2 regions of the Bradyrhizobium sp. MI1.3 genome follow, and region 2 is predicted to be linked to the other one. Evidence: riboswitches for the same ligand, from Rfam matches in the RefSeq annotation. Region 2 holds a riboswitch; the other holds the start of a gene.
The links. Region 2 has a riboswitch for S-adenosylmethionine ahead of AC0L3A_RS32710 (O-succinylhomoserine sulfhydrylase). Riboswitches for the same ligand answer to the same signal wherever they lie in the genome.

Region 1 (3,406 bases), on a different contig from region 2:
TCGCCATGGCTGAGATAGGTGTGGGCGAGCAGATTGAGGATCTCGTCCGAGCCGGCGCCGCAGATGATGCGGTTGGGGTCGAGCCCGAAGGTGCGCCCGATCGCTTCGCGCAGCACGCGCGAGGTCCCTTCCGGATAGTCTTCCAGGTGATCCGCCACGTTCTTGAACGCCTCGATCGCCTTCGGCGAGGGCCCGAACGGCGTCTCGTTGGCCGAGAGCTTGAACACCTTGCGACCGGGCTCCGCCACCGGAGTCTTGCCGGGCGTATAGGGCGCAATATCGAGAATGCCGGGATTCGGCACTGGGCGGGACATCTTCAACTCCGGAGTGGCTTAAGCGGTTCGCGACTTACGATTTCGGCCCGGTCGGGGGCACCGTATAGCGCGTTGCGTGGCTGCCGACGAGGGCCGTGGAGCGCACCGAGGCCCCCGCTTCGATCAGGGCAGCCTTGATCTTGTCGAGGCTGCTCGTCGCGGTGACCGAGACCAGCAGCGCGGCGCCGTCGAAGGCGGTGTCGGGCACCGCCACGATCTCGGCGAGCGGCGACAGGGCGCGCGCAACTTCGGCGTTCCACCCTGACACGCGTACGCTGAAGGTCTCGACCTCCGTCACCAGGGCGCTGTCGGCGACGCGCGAGACCGCGAACACCGGCAACGCCGCCGGATGGTCGGCGCGCTCGACAAAGGGTAGCCGCGCGATGATCTTTGGCGCGCCGGCTTCTTCCAGCGACAGCCACCACGGCGTGCGGCTCGAGGTTGCCGAGACCAGCGCAAGGTCGCCCTTGGATTTCGCGACGGCCTCGACCGCCGCCTGCGCGCTGAAATGCGCGACGTAAGGCACGGTGAAGCCGAAATGGAATCGCGCGGAATCGCGCATGGCCGGCTCGCTTGCCGAGATGTCGGCGTGCACCGAGAATGGCGCCTGGACGTAAGTGAACGTCGCGATGATCACGCGCCAGATGCTCTCGACCGTGTCGAGCGGCAGGATGCCGCGATGGCGCTGGACGAGGTCACGCATCATGGCGGCCTCGCGCGCGGGACGGAACGCCGAGCCGACCTCCTGGGTCTGCTTCACCTGGATCAGGCGGTCGATGATGTCGCCGCGCTGCATCAGCAGGCGATGCATGCCCTCGTCGATCGCGTCGATCTCCTTGCGCAATTCCTGGAGCGATGGTGGCGCGGGCGGACGTTGGGACATGTCTGACAGGTGCTGTTGAGGGGCGTTCCAATGCGGATCAGTCGAGCCGTCACCGCTACGATGGATGTCCTGATTAGGCAGTCGGGGCTGCGAAAGCAAAGAGAAATGCAAAGGGAAATCGGGCCCTTTCCGCCGGCGGCGCGGCAGGCGAATTTGGTCGATCCGGGCCGCGACTTGACGAAAACCGTCCAAGACGGTAGTTTTTATCCGTTCCGTGGTCATTTGAGCCGGCCGGCTTGCAGCCACGTTAAAAAACTCGCTAAACAGGCCGGGGACCCTTTCGATCCCGGCCGAACCTATCGTTCAGGCCGGGTTTTTCATGGCCTGATGTCAATGCGGTCACTTCTACGATCGCAAACGAGGTCGATGGTCAGATGGTTGGCGTCCAGTCAATTCCCAGTCCCGCGATCACTGCCGACGAGCGGTCGCACGAGGTGGATCGTCCGAGCTCGCAGGTTGCGCAGTTCGGCACGAAGCAGCCGCTGCAGCTCGATTGCGGTGTCGATCTCAGCCCGTTCCAGATCGCCTACCAAACCTACGGCGAGCTCAATGCCGATCGCTCCAATGCGATCCTGATCTGCCATGCGCTGACCGGCGACCAGCACGTCGCCAATGTGCACCCTGTCACCGGCAAGCCCGGCTGGTGGGAGACCTTGGTCGGCCCCGGCCGACCGCTCGATCCCAGCGAGTATTTTATCATCTGCTCCAACGTGATCGGCGGCTGCATGGGCTCGACCGGTCCGGCTTCGATCAATCCCGCGACGGGCAAGGTTTGGGGCCTCGATTTCCCCGTCATCACCATCCCCGACATGGTGCGCGCGCAGGCGATGCTGATCGACCGGCTCGGCATCGACACGCTGTTCGCAGTCGTCGGCGGCTCGATGGGCGGCATGCAAGTGCTGCAATGGACTGCGGCGTATCCGACTCGGGTATTCTCCGCGCTGGCGATTGCCTGCTCGACACGACATTCGGCGCAGAACATCGCGTTCCACGAGCTTGGCCGTCAGGCGGTGATGGCCGATCCCGACTGGCACCAAGGCGGCTATGCCGATCACGGCATCCATCCGCATCGCGGGCTCGCTGTCGCTAGGATGGCGGCGCACATCACCTATCTTTCGGACGCCGCGCTGCATCGAAAATTCGGCCGGCGCATGCAGGACCGCGAGCTGCCGACCTTCTCGTTCGACGCCGACTTCCAGGTCGAGTCCTATCTGCGCTACCAGGGCTCGTCCTTTGTCGAGCGCTTCGACGCCAACTCCTATCTCTATCTGACCCGCGCGATGGATTATTTCGACATCGCCGGCGACCATGGCGGCGTGCTGGCGAAGGCGTTCGCGGGAATCCAGACCCGCTTCTGCGTGGTTTCTTTCACCAGCGACTGGCTGTTCCCGACCTCGGAATCGCGCGCGCTGGTGCACGCCCTGAATGCGTCGAGCGCGCGGGTGTCCTTCGCCGAGATCGAGACCGATCGCGGTCACGACGCGTTCCTGCTCGACGTGCCCGAGTTCTTCGACATTGCCCGTGCCTTCCTGCAGTCGGCAGGCAAGGCGCGCGGGCTTACCGCCAGGACTGCTTAACAAGGACGGCTAGTCATGTCTGTACAGGAAGCGCTGCCGCTGGGCGGCCTTGCGACCGGGCAGCCCGGCGATTTTCGCGCCGACCATGTGCTGGTGGCCGAGATGGTCAAGCCGGGCTCGAAGGTGCTCGACGTCGGCTGTGGCGAGGGCGACCTGCTCCAGCTGCTGGAGACCCGCGGCATCGACGGCCGCGGCATCGAGCTGTCACGCGAGGGCGTCAACCGCTGCGTCGCCAAGGGTCTTGCGGTGGTGCAGGGCGATGCCGACACCGATCTCGTGAATTATCCCGATGACGCCTTCGACTACGTGATCCTGTCGCAGACGTTGCAGGCGACCCGGCAGCCGAAAGTGGTGCTGGAGAATTTGCTGCGCATCGGCCGCCGCGCCATCGTGTCGTTCCCGAATTTCGGCTTCTGGAAGATGCGGCTCCAGCTCCTGATCGGCGGCCACATGCCGCGCACGGAGAATCTGCCGGCAAGCTGGTATGACACCGCCAACATCCATTTCTGCACCATCAAGGATTTCGTCGAGCTCTGCGACGCGATCGACGTCAAGATGGAACGTGCCGAGGCGCTCGACCTCTACGGCCGCCCGCTGCGGCTGCGGATGCCCTGGTGGGTGTGGAATCTGTT
Region 2 (3,406 bases):
CCTATCCCTACACCCGGAAATGCTTGCTCAGCTTCAGCCCCTGGGCCTGGTAATTTGAGCCGATGCGCTGGCCGTACATGGCGTCGGGGCGCGCCAGCATCTTTTCATAGACGAGGCGGCCGACGATCTGGCCGTGCTCGAGGATGAACGGCACCTCGCGCGAGCGCACTTCGAGCACGGCGCGCGACCCCAACCCGCCGGCGCCGGCATAGCCGAAGCCGGGATCGAAGAATCCGGCATAATGCACGCGGAACTCGCCGACCAGCGGATCGAACGGCACCATCTCCGCGGCGTAATCGGGCGGCACCTGCACCGCCTCTTTCGACGCCAGGATATAGAACTCGCCGGGATCGAGGATGAGACTGCCGTCGGGACGGGCCGAGATCGGCTCCCAGAACTCCTCGACGGAATAGCCGGCGCGGCGATCGACGTCGATCACGCCGGTGTGGCGCTTGGCGCGGTAGCCGACGAAGCCGCCGCTCTTCTCGCCGGAGAGATCTACGGAGACGGCGACGCCGCCGGTGAGATCGGCATCGTCGATATCGACGAGACGTTCGGTCGCGTGCAGCGCCTCGAGGTCGTCGATGTTGAGGATGGCATCGCCGGTGCGGAAGCGTACCTGACTCAGGCGCGAGCCCTCGCTGACCAGCACCGGGAACGTCTTGGGGCTGATCTCGGCATAGAGCGGGCCGTGATAGCCGGCACCGATCATGTCGAAGCGGCGGGTGCCGTCGGCGATCACGCGGGTGAAGACGTCGAGCCGGCCGGTCGAGCTCTTCGGGTTGGCGGCCGCGACGATCTCCGGCGGCAACGCGAGGCTTTCGAGCAGCGGCACGATGTAGACGCAGTTGGTCTCCAGCACCGCGCCGTCGGCGAGACTGAACTCGTGCAGCTTCAATTCGTCGATGCGCTCGGCAACGGTGGCGCCGGGACCAGGCAGGAAGCTGGCGCGAACGCGATAGGCGATATCGCCGAGACGCAAATCGAGGCTCGCCGGCTGGATCTGGCTTTCGACGAAGTCGTAAGCGGGCAGGATGAGACCGCCCTCCGCCATCGCCGCGATCATGCGGTCGGGCAGGATACCATTGGCGTCGGCGGCGACCGTGAACGTCAACCCGGGGTCCTCATCAGGGATCAAACACATCCCGACATGCGGGAAATATGAGCGTTTTACGGCTATCCGATGGACGTCTTGACGGAAAGGGCATTGCGGAATATGAGCATGACTTATCCCGTGGTGATTTGAGCCGGCCGGCTTGCAGCCACGTTAAATAAGTCGCTAAACAGGCCGGGGACCTCTGTGATCCCGGCCCGTGGAAATATTCCAGGCCGGTTTTTTTGTGGCCATTTTCGATGGTCACTTCAGGAGGTCCTATGTCGAAGTCCCCGGCGCCAACCGCGCAATACCGTCCCGAAACTCGCCTGGTTCATTCCGGCACCCTGCGCTCGCAATATGGCGAGACCTCGGAGTCGCTGTTCCTGACCCAGGGCTACGTCTACAACAGCGCCGAGGAGTGCGAGGCGCGGTTCAAGGGCGAGGACCCCGGCTTCATCTATTCACGCTACTCCAATCCGACCATCGCGATGTTCGAGCGCCGCATGATCGAGCTCGAAGGCGCCGAAGCGGCACGTTCCGCCGCGACCGGCATGGCCGCGGTGACGACGGCGATCCTGGCGCCGCTGAAGGCCGGCGATCACGTCGTGGCCTCGCGCGCGCTGTTCGGCTCGTGTCTCTACGTCGTGCAGGATTTGCTGCCGCGCTACGGCATCGAGACCACGCTGGTCGACGGCCTCGATCTTGACCAGTGGCAGCGCGCCATGAAGCCGAACACCAAGACGTTTTTCCTGGAGAGCCCGACCAATCCGACGCTCGACGTGCTCGACATTCCCGGCATTGCCGAGATCGCGCACAGCGGCGGCGCGCGGCTCGTCGTCGACAACGTGTTCGCCACGCCGATCTGGCAGAGCCCGCTCGCGCTCGGCGCCGACGTCGTGGTCTATTCCGCGACCAAGCACATCGACGGCCAGGGCCGCTGTCTCGGCGGCATCATCCTGTCCTCGGAGGCGTTCATCGCCGAGCACATCCACAATTTCATGCGCCAGACCGGCCCGTCGATCTCGCCGTTCAACGCCTGGGTGCTGCTCAAGGGCCTGGAGACGCTCGCCGTGCGCGTGCGCGCGCAGACCGAGACGGCCGCGCGCATCGCGGACGTGCTGGCGAGCCATCCGAAGATTTCGCGGCTGGTGTTTCCCGGCCGCGCCGATCATCCGCAGGCGGCATTGGTGAAGAAGCAGATGCGCGGCGGCTCGACGCTGGTCGGCCTCGAGGTCAAGGGCGGCAAGCAGGCGGCGTTCCGCGTGCTCAACGAGCTCAAGCTTGCCAAGATCTCGAACAATCTCGGCGACGCCAAGAGCCTCGTCACGCACCCCGCCACCACGACGCATCAGCGCCTCAAGCCGGAGGACCGCGCCGCGCTCGGCATCAGCGAGGGATTCATCCGCTTCTCGGCGGGGCTGGAGCACGCGGATGATCTAATCGAGGATCTGACCGCGGCGCTGGAGAAGGCGTAGCCACACACTCGGAATCGTAGGGTGGGCAAAGCGAAGCGTGCCCACCCTTCACGATCGCGGTGCCGATAGATGGTGGGCACGGCGCGCGAAGAGCGCGCCTTTGCCCACCCTACGGCACCAAGCTACATCGGCCGGTACGTCCGCACGTCCGCGGGCACGTTCACGCCGAGCTTGATCTGGCCGACGGAGCGGATGATGTCGTCGCCGAGGAGCTGGGCGAAGCAGGCGTAGCCCCAATCGTTCATGTGCAGGCCGTCGGCGATCACAAAGCTCTCGACCGGAAGCGATTGCTTCTCGTGCCAGTCGCGCATCACCTCGAAGCGCGGGAAGATGCCGACGTGACGGAGCTCAGCGACCTTGCCGAGCAGCTTCACCATCTTGCCGGCGCTCTCGGCGCGCTGGTTGACGGCTGGCGAATACTGCGGATCGACCAGCACGACGTCGGTGCCGCCGGCAGCCTGGATGCGGCTGATGCCGTCCTCGACGAGCTTGGCGGTATCGCCGGGATCGAGATTGCGCAGCACCGCATTGGTGCCGACCTGCCAGATCACCAGATCCGGATGCACGTCGATCACCTCCTTCTGAAGGCGCTTCATCATCTCGGGCGCGTCCTCGCCGCCGACGCCGGCATTGACGACGGTGATGTCGGCTGTCGGATAGTGCCGGTGCAGCTGCGCGGCAAGACGATTGGGATAGTTGAACTCCGGCGAGCTCGCACCGAATCCCGCGGTCGAGGACGAGCCGAATGCGACGATGACGACGGGCTGGCCGGCGACGAGCTTGCCCGCGACATGCGGCAGCGAGCCCATCGCCTTAGCGCCGCCCTTCGGCGACA

Region 1: another riboswitch for S-adenosylmethionine. It lies ahead of metX (homoserine O-acetyltransferase MetX); the one in region 2 lies ahead of AC0L3A_RS32710 (O-succinylhomoserine sulfhydrylase).

What each region holds. Positions count from the first base shown of each region.
Region 1 is NZ_JBVVPQ010000028.1:16,151-19,556, forward strand. It holds gene hisC (histidinol-phosphate transaminase) at 1-314, opposite strand, end outside; gene AC0L3A_RS21090 (chorismate mutase) at 349-1,197, opposite strand; SAM riboswitch at 1,402-1,481, shown strand; gene metX (homoserine O-acetyltransferase MetX) at 1,572-2,774, shown strand; gene metW (methionine biosynthesis protein MetW) at 2,790-3,406, shown strand, end outside.
Region 2 is NZ_JBVVPQ010000069.1:3,038-6,443, reverse strand. It holds gene AC0L3A_RS32715 (2'-deoxycytidine 5'-triphosphate deaminase) at 8-1,144, opposite strand; SAM riboswitch at 1,225-1,304, shown strand; gene AC0L3A_RS32710 (O-succinylhomoserine sulfhydrylase) at 1,375-2,571, shown strand; gene AC0L3A_RS32705 (SGNH/GDSL hydrolase family protein) at 2,694-3,406, opposite strand, start outside.